DNA from 3 places in the Klebsiella sp. KE9456 genome. Region 1 is predicted to be linked to each of the others. Evidence: predicted binding sites of a transcription regulator. Region 1 holds the regulator's gene; each other region holds the start of a gene.
What was found. The regulator Fur, encoded in region 1, represses iron uptake genes when iron is present. The targets are predictions, from matches to a motif close to ATAATAATGAGAACNACTATCAA.
Positions count from the first base shown of each region.

Region 2: fhuF (siderophore-iron reductase FhuF) is a predicted target of Fur. The motif match lies at 1,700-1,722, and genes of this name have one in related genera.
Region 3: sodA (superoxide dismutase [Mn]) is a predicted target of Fur. The motif match lies at 1,789-1,811, and genes of this name have one in related genera.

Region 1 covers NZ_JBDYQK010000005.1:168,100-172,304, forward strand. The annotation lists gene ybfF (esterase) at 1-42, shown strand, start outside; gene ybfE (LexA regulated protein) at 176-469, shown strand; gene fldA (flavodoxin FldA) at 619-1,149, shown strand; gene fur (ferric iron uptake transcriptional regulator) at 1,576-2,022, shown strand; gene tcuR (tricarballylate utilization LysR family transcriptional regulator TcuR) at 2,149-3,075, shown strand; gene tcuA (FAD-dependent tricarballylate dehydrogenase TcuA) at 3,173-4,205, shown strand, end outside.
Region 2 covers NZ_JBDYQK010000002.1:62,843-67,047, forward strand. The annotation lists gene ABK821_RS02540 (PTS sugar transporter subunit IIC) at 1-852, shown strand, start outside; gene fhuF (siderophore-iron reductase FhuF) at 895-1,683, opposite strand; gene ABK821_RS02550 (GGDEF domain-containing protein) at 1,795-2,841, opposite strand; gene ABK821_RS02555 (DUF1435 domain-containing protein) at 3,107-3,346, shown strand; tRNA gene ABK821_RS02560 (tRNA-Leu) at 3,366-3,452, opposite strand; tRNA gene ABK821_RS02565 (tRNA-Leu) at 3,484-3,570, opposite strand; tRNA gene ABK821_RS02570 (tRNA-Leu) at 3,598-3,684, opposite strand; gene rsmC (16S rRNA (guanine(1207)-N(2))-methyltransferase RsmC) at 3,851-4,205, opposite strand, start outside.
Region 3 covers NZ_JBDYQK010000010.1:200,546-204,750, forward strand. The annotation lists gene rhaR (HTH-type transcriptional activator RhaR) at 1-552, shown strand, start outside; gene rhaT (L-rhamnose/proton symporter RhaT) at 559-1,593, opposite strand; gene sodA (superoxide dismutase [Mn]) at 1,885-2,505, shown strand; gene yiiM (6-hydroxyaminopurine reductase) at 2,578-3,252, shown strand; gene cpxA (envelope stress sensor histidine kinase CpxA) at 3,292-4,205, opposite strand, start outside.

The DNA of each region.
Region 1 (4,205 bases):
ATACGGGCAATTCGCCGATATTTGCTCACCCTCGGCGCATAACTGGCTAAAATCTGCCCGACCGCGCGGCAGAATGTCTGCGGTCGTTGGCGCATCGCATTGCCTGATGTATGATGGCGCGCTATCTGCGTCGGCTATACCCGACAGCTTGTTTCCCCCGAAGTCACTCTGAATCATGGCAAAAGAACAAACGGACCGTACGACATTAGATTTGTTCGCAACTGAGCGTCGGCCGGGTAGACCGAAAACCAATCCGCTTTCACGCGATGAACAACTGCGCATCAATAAACGCAATCAGCTTAAACGCGATAAAGTTCGCGGATTGAAGCGCGTTGAGTTAAAACTGAATGCCGATATCGTCGATGAGCTGAATGAGCTGGCCGAAGCCCGTCGTATGACCCGCAGCGATCTGATAGAAGAGATACTGATGAACCAACTGGCGGCCATGCGCAGCCACGATAACGCCTGAAACCTTCAAAAAATAACCTTTCATGTAGCAGAGTGTGCAGTTGGGCGCGATTGCTGTTTCCGCGCCCTTCTCAGTTCTGCTATGATTGCCCTTATCTGCAGGCATTAAGCCATTACCACATCATTAAGTTTCAAGAGGTTATTTTACTCATGGCTATCATCGGCATCTTTTTTGGCAGCGACACCGGCAACACCGAAAATATTGCAAAAATGATTCAAAAGCAGCTTGGTAAAGATGTTGCTGAAGTCCACGACATTGCCAAAAGCAGCAAAGAAGATCTGGAAGGCCACGACATTCTGCTGCTCGGCATCCCGACCTGGTATTACGGTGAAGCCCAATGCGACTGGGATGATTTTTTCCCTACGCTGGAAGAGATAGATTTCAATGGCAAGCTGGTCGCGCTCTTTGGCTGCGGCGATCAGGAAGACTACGCAGAATATTTTTGTGACGCGCTGGGGACTATCCGCGATATCATTGAGCCTCGCGGCGCGACTATCGTGGGTCACTGGCCGACAGCTGGCTACCATTTTGAAGCGTCTAAAGGCCTGGTCGATGATGACCACTTCGTCGGCCTGGCTATCGACGAAGACCGTCAGCCGGAACTGACTAATGAACGTGTCGACAAATGGGTAAAACAGATTTCTGAAGAACTGCATCTTGAAGAAATCAAGAATGCCTGAGTCTGTACCCGTCATACGGTCTGTTGCATCTGCGTTGACAATACTCGCTCATCCCCGGGCCTTGCCCTGCGAGGCCAGCGCAAGCGCTGTTCAAAACGGTTAACCGTTTTGTCCTGCAACTTGAATTAGTGAGGGGATAAACAACATAATCGACAGATTTTTTTGCATTAATAGACAAAAGCAATCAAAGATATAGCTACAAGTTTTTAACTTTTAATCACATATCTGTACAATGTCCTCTGATTTAACGAGGTCACGTAAAGTGCTTTTGCAGCGAATGCCTCGTTTTTGACAGTATACAAGGCCCGATGCTTGCGGTTTTCATTTCGCCATGGCAGTTCTATAATGATACGCATTACATCGGGTTATTCTCTGTATTACTTCCGCTCATGGAAGTAGATCGTTTAGCAACAGGACAGATTCCGCATGACTGACAACAATACCGCATTAAAGAAAGCTGGCCTGAAAGTGACCCTTCCGAGATTAAAAATCCTGGAAGTCCTGCAGGAACCGGATAACCATCATGTCAGCGCGGAAGACTTATATAAACGCCTGATTGATATGGGGGAAGAAATTGGTCTGGCAACCGTTTATCGCGTACTGAACCAGTTTGACGATGCTGGCATCGTTACCCGCCATAATTTCGAAGGCGGTAAATCCGTTTTTGAACTGACGCAGCAACATCACCACGATCACCTGATTTGCCTCGATTGCGGCAAAGTGATCGAATTTAGTGATGATTCCATTGAAGCGCGCCAGCGTGAAATTGCCGCCAAACACGGTATTCGTCTGACTAACCACAGCCTGTACCTGTACGGCCACTGTGCGGAAGGCGATTGCCGCGAAGATGAGCACGCTCACGACACCAAGTAATATGTCGCACTGAAAAGCCAGCCGCATCAGGCTGGCTTTTTTATCTGTTGAACTCGCCCACGCGCTCCCCGCCATCCCTGTGCTAATCTCATGTAAGTTCTGTCTGACCTCTTCCGGAGAATCGAAATGGAGCTTCGCCAGCTACGCTACTTTGTCCGTATTGTGGAAACCGGGAGTATGGGCAGTGCGGCGCTCGATCTTAATATCGGCGTCTCGGCACTCAGCCAGCAGATGACGCGGCTGGAAAACGAACTTGCCATTCGCCTGTTGCAACGCACTTCTCGCGGCGTAACGCCCACCAGTGCCGGACTGGCCTTTTATTCCCAGGCTCAGCTGGCGCTGCGTCATGCTGACGATGCTATTCTCGCCGCGCGGGAAGCGCGTCTCTCAGGACACGTCAGCGTCGGCATGGCCCCCAGCACCGCCTCTGTCCTCGGCATACCTTTTATCCATGCGATGCGGGAAAACTATGCGGATGTGCGTCTGCATCTGGTGGAAAGCCTTTCCGGTAATCTGGAACGGATGATCAATACCCGGCAGATTGATTTAGCCGTGGTGTTCCAGAAAGAGAAAATGCTGCGCTGGAGCGCCAGGCCGATTCTTGAAGAGCGACTGTTTCTGATTGGCGCACACGCTCTGCTGGCTGAAATTTCTGATGAGATCATCACCCCAGCAGAGTTGACCAGTATTCCCCTGATTATGCCCAGTCCCGGTCATGGTCTGCGTGGCAGACTGGAAGCAATTTGTCAGGAAAATGCGTTTCAGGTTGAAATTACAGCAGAAATTGACGGCCTGACCTTGTTGATGCACGCCGTTCGTAGTGGGCTCGGCGCCACGCTACAGCCAGGCGCCGCAATTTCTCATCTTGATAAAGAGGCGCTCAGAGTGATCGGCATCCACAATCCGATACTGAGTCGCCCCAACTTTTTGGTCAGCCTTTCTGATGATGAGCTTACCCCTGCGGGCCTCGCCGCCCGCGTCGTGCTGACGAAGGTCATGCGTCACCTGGTAGATACAGGCGGTTGGCCTGGAGCAACACTTTACGCTAACTAAAGAACTCTTTAGCAGAGCCTCATAGCGCCCACACAACTTATACGTATACATTTTAATTACAAATTTAACAATCAGTTAAATAGTAATGGAGTATACGATGATTGATGTCCTGGTGATTGGCGGAGGCAACGCCGCATTATGTGCCGCCTTGACCGCCCGTGAGAGCGGAGCCTCCGTGCTGCTGCTTGAAGCGGCCCCCCGGGAGTGGCGCGGCGGAAATTCGCAACACACCCGCAACTTACGCTGCATGCACGATGCGCCGCAGGATGTGCTGGTCGAGAGCTATCCCGAAGAGGAGTTCTGGCAGGATCTCCGCCGCGTTACCGAAGGGAATACCGACGAAGCGCTGGCGCGACTGGTGATCCGTACCTCTTCACAATGTCGCGACTGGATGCGCCAGCACGGCGTTAACTTTCAGCCCCCTCTTTCCGGCGCGCTACATGTAGCACGTACCAATGCCTTCTTTATGGGCGGCGGGAAAGCTCTCGTCAATGCCTATTATCGCAGTGCAGAAAAGCTGGGGGTGCAAATTCGCTACAACATGCCAGTGCAGGCGCTTGAACTGCATAACGGCGAGTTCGTGGCGGCACTGGCGGGAGAGGAACGCATTGAAGCTAAAGCCTGTGTCCTCGCCGCCGGAGGATTTGAATCTAACCGCGAATGGCTGCGGGAAGCGTGGGGTGAAAACGAACGCGGCGAGTGGCCAGCGGATAATTTTCTCATTCGCGGCACCCGCTTTAACCAGGGCGTCCTGCTCAAATTTATGATGGATGCCGGGGCGGACATTATCGGCGATCCCTCCCAGTCACATTGCGTGGCGATCGATGCCAGAGCGCCGCTGTATGACGGCGGGATTTGTACCCGCGTGGACTGCGTATCGCTGGGCGTGGTGGTCAACCGTGACGCTGAGCGTTTTTATGATGAAGGGGAAGATTTCTGGCCAAAACGTTACGCCATCTGGGGGCGTCTGGTCGCCCACCAGCCGGGGCAAATTGGCTATTCCATTATCGACAGCAAAGCGATCGGCCACTTTATGCCGCCGGTCTTCCCCGGCGCGCAGGCCAATACGCTGGCGGAACTGGCGCGCCAGTTAGGGCTGGATGGCGAACGCTTAACCCACACCGTAACGC
Region 2 (4,205 bases), on a different contig from region 1:
ATGCGCTTTCTGAAAGCGCATAACATCGGTATTCGCCTGCCGGATCAGGTGCCGCCGATGATTAAAAACTCTTTTGATCTGCTGATCCCGGTGCTGGTTGTGGTGGTGACGCTCTATCCGCTCAGTCTGTTTATTCAGCATCATTTCGATATGCTGATCCCTCAGGCCATTATGGCTATCTTCAAACCGCTGGTTTCTGCGGCGGATTCGTTGCCCGCCATTTTACTGGCGGTACTGATTGCTCATCTGTTGTGGTTTGCCGGTATCCACGGTGCGGCGATTGTCTCCGGTATGCTGCAGATGTTCTGGCTAACCAATCTTGGCATGAACCAGCAGGCCCTGGCGCAGGGCGCACCGTTACCGCATATCTTTATGGAAGCGTTCTGGACATTCTTTATCGTCATTGGTGGTTCGGGAGCCACAATGGGGCTGGTATTTTGCTATCTGCGCAGTCGCTCCGCGCATTTGCGTTCGATTGGTCGTTTGAGCGTGGTGCCAAGCCTGTTTAACATCAACGAACCGGTGATTTTCGGTACGCCAATTGTGATGAATCCGGTGTTCTTTATTCCTTTCCTGTTGGCGCCGATGGTTAATGCGGTACTGGCCTGGGCGACAATGAAGCTGGACCTGATTAGCCGGGTGATTTCAGTGGTGCCGTGGACGGCGCCGGCACCGATTGGCGGCGCATGGGCGTTAGGCTGGGATTTCCGGGCAGCTATTCTGGTCGTTATTCTGGCGTGCGTTTCGGCGATCATTTATTTCCCATTCTTTAAAGTGTACGAGAAACAGTTGCTGACCCAGGAGGCAGAAGAGGCGCAGCGTATTGCCGCGGAGAGTCAGCAGACGGCATAAACATGACGGGTGGCCGGGCTGGTCGCCCGTTTCAGGAGAAGGCTATTTCAGCGTACAGTCGCCGCACTGTTGAACATCCGCCAGACGATAGCGCTGGCAGCAGGTGCGGCGCACGAGCTGTCCTTCGCGTAAAACCACCGTTCGCCACAGCGGGTTATCCTGACCGTCGGCAAGCTGTTTTTCAAAGAAGCAGTGTTGGCGAATTTCGGTGACTTTTTCATCCCCCAGCAGGGCTTTCATTTCCCCCAGATACCAGTTGATCAGATAGCCAGTATTGCTCCAGATAAGCTTGCCGTTGATATCACCAGTGGCTTCCAGCGCCTGAACGACGGGCTGTAAAGCATGGGTGACCAGCCTTTCCATTCGTGATGAAGCGGATTGTCCGGAGATGTTCTCCGCTGAATGGATGGCGATCCAAAAACAGGCGGCACGGCCAGTTTCATGAAATTCGACGCGAATATGCTCCGGCGCCAGGCTAATGGCACGCTCCTCGCTCAGCAGAGCCAGCATTAGCGGCGGAACCAGTAAACCGATGTACCATTGCGCCCACAGGGATAACAACGGTTTTTGTTCACGCGCATGCTTGGGATGGTTGCGATAAATGTGGTCTGAATACGTCGCCAGCAGGGAACTTAGCGCCACCGGCTGTGACCATTCCGTCAGGGTTAATGCATGATGTGGCGCTTGTTCATTCAGTCGGAGAAAATCCAACAGATGGGGGCGTAATGTCGCGATCTTGTCCCGAATCGTATTCGCCAATGCCTGCTCAGGCGAAGGGAGCGGCGCCCGCCAGATGAGATCATTGTTGAATGAGAGTGATCGGTAAGCCATCTGATATAAAATGAAAATATAAATGAGAATGATTTTTGATATTAATATCCTGGCGTTGACCTGGCAAGAGATTTGTCTACGCGATGATGTCGTGCAGGGGGACAGCCAGATCTAGCTGGCGAGAATGATGTTACGCCCCATATTTTTGGCTTCATAAAGGGCGTTATCCGCCCGTTTCAGCGCACTATCAACATCGGCATCAATCAGCGGCGTCATACCAATACTGATAGTGACATTGGTCGCGACACTTTCATTAAACATATGGGGAATTTTCAGGTCGTAGACTCGTTGACGGATCCGTTCCGCAGCCTGAAGCGCATTTTCCGCCGTACTGTTGGTCAACAGCACCATAAATTCTTCGCCGCCAAAGCGGGCAACGATATCGCGTGAGCGCACGGCGTTGCGGATGGCGGCGGAGACCTGAATCAGCGCCTGATCGCCCATCATATGCCCATAATGATCGTTGTAAGCTTTGAAATGATCAATATCCAGCAGCAGAACGTAGTGCTCGGTATTTTCTAATGAAAGAACAGTATTCAACTGATTCTGTAAACCTCGGCGGTTATACAAACCAGTAAGCGGATCTAACATACTGAGATCGTTAAGCGTGTTACGTTCCTTCAGAAGCTTATCCATAAGCCCTTGAGTGAATATTTCGCTACGCTTCTGAATGACGTTCTGTAGCGTGATACCGACAATGGGCAGAAAAAAGTACCAGCACATCCGTATCCATTGCCCTCTGTCATCAAGAATCAAACAGACAGTAAATGTCGGCAAAGAGTACAGGGTGAACGCAATGATATTGCTGGAAAAAGCAATAGTGCCAATAAACAGTACGCTTAATAAGGCAATCACCAGGTAGTTAAAATGCGGTGAACCTATCACCGCTGATTTTACCGCAATGTGCCATGCCCAAAGCAGGCCAAATATAAGAGAAATAACTGAAATACTTATTTTACGCCGGGAAAATCGCCAGTGCCATAGCAACAAAACCGTACTGCAGCCAACAATCATAAAGCAAGGCAGAGTATAAGTAATGACGCTAAAGAGTGGACTGACCAGAGACAACGTGGCAGAAACAAAACTAAGCAACAGGAAGAGCCGTAAGGAATACTGATATTTTTGCTTGTGATGTACGCGCCAGGATTGTGCAGTCATGTTGGGGTAGTCATTATTAGTCGTTAAAATACAATATGATGGGTGCTAAAAATAAATAATGAAAAAACACCACACAAAATAAGCTTTTTTGTGCATTAATCAGGAATTTTAATATATAGTTTTCGTCCGCTTAATTTATCACCTTCATGAATGTATGTCATTACCGTAAACGTAAAGAATAGAGTCTTGCAGCTTACCAGATATGACAAATGATAAAAATTACCATATGATATTGGTTATCATTATCGTTGTGAGAGGTGGAAACATGTTGCAGCGAACCTTAGGGAGTGGTTGGGGCGTTCTGATCCCTGGCATATTGATTACCGCCCTCGGTTTTGCCGATTTGTCGGTTGAGGCCTGGCGCGGATTAGTCACTTCAGGAATGCTGATGTCAGCCGCGATGATTTGGCATCGTCAGTTACGGCATTTCGTTCTGTTACCGTCATGTCTCGCGCTGGTAAGTGGGATGATGCTGATGATAATGAATTTAAGGCTGATGGGATAATTCAGAAGAGGAAGAATATTGGTGCGAGGGGGGGGACTTGAACCCCCACGTCCGTAAGGACACTAACACCTGAAGCTAGCGCGTCTACCAATTCCGCCACCTTCGCACAGTATTCTTCATTTTTGATATCGCCTCGTTGGTGCGAGGGGGGGGACTTGAACCCCCACGTCCGTAAGAACACTAACACCTGAAGCTAGCGCGTCTACCAATTCCGCCACCTTCGCCCAGTGCGAGCAATATCAACGTGGTTTTGGTGCGAGGGGGGGGACTTGAACCCCCACGTCCGTAAGGACACTAACACCTGAAGCTAGCGCGTCTACCAATTCCGCCACCTTCGCATACCATCGACACTATGAAAGTATCGCTACCACGGAGGCGCATTCTAGTGGTTTTCAGCTATTCGTCAATAGTTAATTGTATCAGTTGGATTGATTGTTGCAAAAATGGACGGCTGAAGGGGGATGTCGGCGACAGGCATGCGCTGTCGCCGGAACAGGTGAAAGATTATTTCTTTGCCTGATGGGTCATAACCGTCCGGTAGACCTTAAAGCGACCGGTTTGGGCGATAACTTCGTGAAAGCCGAAGGTCTCATCCAGCACGTTCGGATAAGGCAGGAAGGCGTTGGCGACGATACGCAACTCTCCGCCGCTATTCAGATGACGGACGGCCCCGCGAATCAGCGTTTGCGCGGCTTCCAGACTGGTCTGCAGACCATCATGGAAAGGCGGGTTGGAGATAATCATGTCGAAGCGCCCCTTCACTTCGGAGAAGACGTTGCTGGCGAACACTTCCCCTTCCATGCCGTTGGCGGCAAGCGTGGCGCGGCTGGCCTCTACCGCCGGAGCGCTGACGTCGCAC
Region 3 (4,205 bases), on a different contig from region 1:
TGGGCAGCGTATATACCCGGCCTGTTCGGTACTCCGTGGGTCCCGCACTGGCGGATTGGCAGCAGCGGCATGGCGCAGATCAGGCAGGTGATTACTCAACTGGAGCATGAGAGCTGCCGCAGCGATGCGCGGGCTGATGATATGGACGAACTGCTGTTCGCGCAGTTGGTGCTTATGCTTCAACGCTATCGCTACGCCACCGATAATCTGGCGGCGACCCAGAGTGAAGCGCTACTCGATAAACTGCTCACCGAACTGGCCGGCAGCCTGAATCGCCCTTTCTTTCTTGACCGGTTTTGCCAGCGGGAAGGGTGCAGCGAACGTGCGTTACGCCAGCAGTTTCGTCAGCAGACGGGAATGACCGTTAACCATTACCTGCGCCAGTTACGCATCTGCCATGCCCAGTATCTGCTGCAGCACACGGAACGGTTGATTGGCGAAATAGCGATGCAATGCGGGTTTGAAGACAGTAACTACTTTTCGGTGGTGTTTAACCGCGAGATTGGCATGACGCCTGGGCAGTGGCGGCAGCGCAGCCGCACTGCCGCATAACTCCGCTTAGTTCGCCATGCCGAGGCCGACGATATTGGCGGCAATAATAATCACCACGCAGCCGAGGCTCAGTACGCTCACCGGGCGACGACCGGCGTTTTTCCACTCTTTCAGCACCAGACCGACCAGGCCGCCGCACAGAACATAGAAGCTCATATGCAGCATCCAGCTCATGTAGTCATACTGCGCCGGAATCCGGGCATGGCCCCAGGCATAGAAGAAGAACTGGAGATACCACATCAGGCCGCCCAACGCGGAAAGCAGAATATTGCTGATGATCAGCGGTTTTGCCAGTGAGAAGTCGGCTTTTATCGACAGATCTTTTACTTTTGCCAGGCGGATAAAGCAGAAGCCGAGATTGATCACCGCGCCACCGCCCATAATCACCACGTAGCTTGGCAGCGCAATGTAGAGCGGGTCAACGCCGAGCGCGGCGGCGGCTTCATGCATCGGTTTGGCGGCATTCATCGCAAATGACATACCGGCAGAGAAGATGCCGCACATCACCGCCAGTATCAGCCCTTTTTTCAGGTTGAACTCCTCTGCTTTGATGCCCATTTTTCGCTCTTTAAGCTGGCCGGCGCGGGTGACGATACCCACGCCAATCACCGCAACCAGCACGCCGAGCAGCGTCAACTGGCCGCCTTTGGTGTTAATTAAGGTATCGAACTGACCATTGATAATCGGAGTCATTAGCGTGCCGACGATCAGCGTAATGCCGATGGCGATGCCGATTCCCATCGACATGCCGAGGTAGCGCATGGTCAGACCATAGTTGATATTGCCGATCCCCCACATTGCGCCGAACAGGAAGACGGGCAGAAGAGTGGAAGCGCTAAAGGAGCTGTAATAAGCCCAAAAATCAGGCAATAGCATGGCACTGATGGCCCAGGGCAGAATCAGCCAGGAGACGACTCCGCCAATAGACCACATGGTTTCCCAGGACCAGTGTTTAACTTTCTTGAACGGGGCATAAAAACAGGCCGCGCTGGCCGCGCCTATTAAATGCCAAAAAATACCCATCGTAATCGCGTGATCCATTGATTTTATCCTCATCTATTTTTTATCGGATAAATCTTCTTCCGACACTGGAGAGTGTAAAAATCGATCACTTTTTCCGCCTTTAAGCTGTTGCCACCAGAAACGTCATTCTGGCAACCATCAACTTAATTAGTTGTTCTGCATCACAAAATCGGTTGTATAACGGACTGTTATAACCTTATTAAAAATACGGCATTGATAAGCGTTTTCAATATCATTTAATTAACTATAATGAACCAACTGCTTACGCGGCATTAACACTCCCGCCGCTCGACAATAATGGAGATGATTATGAGTTATACACTGCCAGACCTGCCGTACGCTTATGATGCCCTGGAACCGCACTTCGACAAGCAGACGATGGAAATCCATCACACTAAACACCACCAGACCTATGTTAATAATGCCAATGCCGCGCTGGAAAGCCTGCCGGAATTCGCCAGCCTGTCCGCTGAAGAACTGATCACCAAACTGGATCAGCTGCCAGCAGACAAAAAAACCGTTCTGCGTAACAACGCGGGCGGTCACGCTAACCACAGTCTGTTCTGGAAAGGGCTGAAAACCGGTACCACGCTGCAGGGCGACCTGAAAGCAGCTATCGAGCGCGATTTCGGTTCCGTTGACAACTTCAAAGCGGAATTTGAAAAAGCCGCAGCCACCCGTTTCGGCTCCGGCTGGGCGTGGCTGGTGCTGCAGGGCGACAAACTGGCGGTGGTTTCTACCGCTAACCAGGATTCCCCGCTGATGGGTGAAGCTATCTCCGGCGTTTCCGGCTTCCCGATTCTGGGCCTGGACGTATGGGAACACGCTTACTACCTGAAATTCCAGAACCGTCGCCCGGACTACATTAAAGCGTTCTGGGACGTGGTGAACTGGGACGAAGCCGCAGCGCGTTTTGCCGCCAAAAAATAAGGTTGCATTGTGCTGAACGAGAAGCGAGTCTGATGGCTCGCTTTTTTTATATTTGCAGCACAAGGAGCAGCGATGCACTATCCGGTGAATGTCTTTGTCGGCAAGGTAAGGGATTATGACGGCAGCCGTCCCAGCGCCATCGGTAAAATTCAGGTTGATGGCGAACTGACTCTCGGCGATTTGGGGCTGGAGGGCGATGAGCAGGCGGAGAAGAAAATTCACGGTGGGCCGGATCGTGCGTTGTGTCACTATCCCCGTGAACATTACCGTCACTGGGCCCGTGACCTGCCACAGCAGGCGGATCTTTTCTGTGCTCCGGCATTTGGCGAGAATCTTTCGACGGAAGGGCTGACGGAAAAAAACGTCTTTATCGGCGATATTTTCCGTTGGGGAGCGGCGCTGATTCAGGTGACGCAGCCGCGTTCCCCTTGCTTTAAACTTAACTATCATTTTGCCGTCAGCGACATGGCGCAATTGGTGCAAAACAGCGGCAAAACCGGCTGGCTGTATCGGGTGCTGGCGGGCGGGCAGGTGTTCAGCGATTCGCCGCTGGAGCGGGTTTCCCGGCTAAGCGATATCAGCGTCCATGAGGCGGGCGTGATTGCCTGGCAAATGCCGTTTGATGATGAGCAGTATCATCGCCTGCTGGCGGCCGCCGGGTTGTCGGTAAGCTGGAGCCGGACCTTGCAAAGACGGCGCTTAAGCGGACAGATTGAAGACAATTCGCGGCGGTTGTGGGGGAAATAATGTTCCCGGCTGGGGCAGCCTCAGCCGGGAGTGATGGCATCAGGTTCGCTTATACAGCGGCAGCCAGATAGTTAAGCGTAAACCGCCCAGCGGGCTGTCATCGGCTTTTACCCAACCGCGATGCTGTTGAATCGCGGTTTCGACAATCGCCAGTCCCAGGCCCGTGCCGCCAGATTCGCGATCGCGCGCTTCATCGGTGCGGTAGAACGGGCGGAAAATTTGCTCGCGATCCTCCGGGCTCACGCCAGGGCCATCGTCATCAACGTTAATCGTAATCCCGTCTTTGTCTACCGAGAAGCTGACGGAAATTTTAGTATGCGAGTAGCGCAGCGCGTTACGCACGATGTTCTCCAGCGCGCTTTCCAGCGCATTGGGATTACCGTACAGCGGCCAGGGCCCTGGCGGATACTCCACGGTGAACGATTTCCCTACCTGTTCGGCTTCAAATGTGGCGTTATCCAGCACTTCGCCCCAAAGCTGGTTGGCTTTTACCGTCTCGCTGACCAGCGCGGTTTTCGCTTGATTGCGCGACATTACCAGCAGGTCGTTGATCATGCTATCCAGCCGTTGGGCCTCCATCTCAATACGTTCCAGCTCTTTACTCTCGCCGCTGCGGCGGCGCAGTAGCGCCGTACCTAACTGCAAACGTGTGAGCGGCGTGCGCAGCTCGTGGGAGATATCGGATAGCAGACGATGCTGGCTGGACATCATGCGCTCCAGGGCCGTCACCATCTGGTTAAAGCTGGTTCCGGCGGCTAAAAACTCCTGCGGGCCGGATTCCAGCTCCGGGTGTTGTCGCAGGTTGCCCTGGGCGACCTCATCGGCGGCATTTTTTAGCTTACGTGCCGGTTTTGCCAGACTCCACGCCAGCCATAATAGCAGCGGAGCGCTAACTAACATGGTAACGATCAGCAGCAGTAACGGTCGATCGAAAAGCAGATTGATAAAGTCTG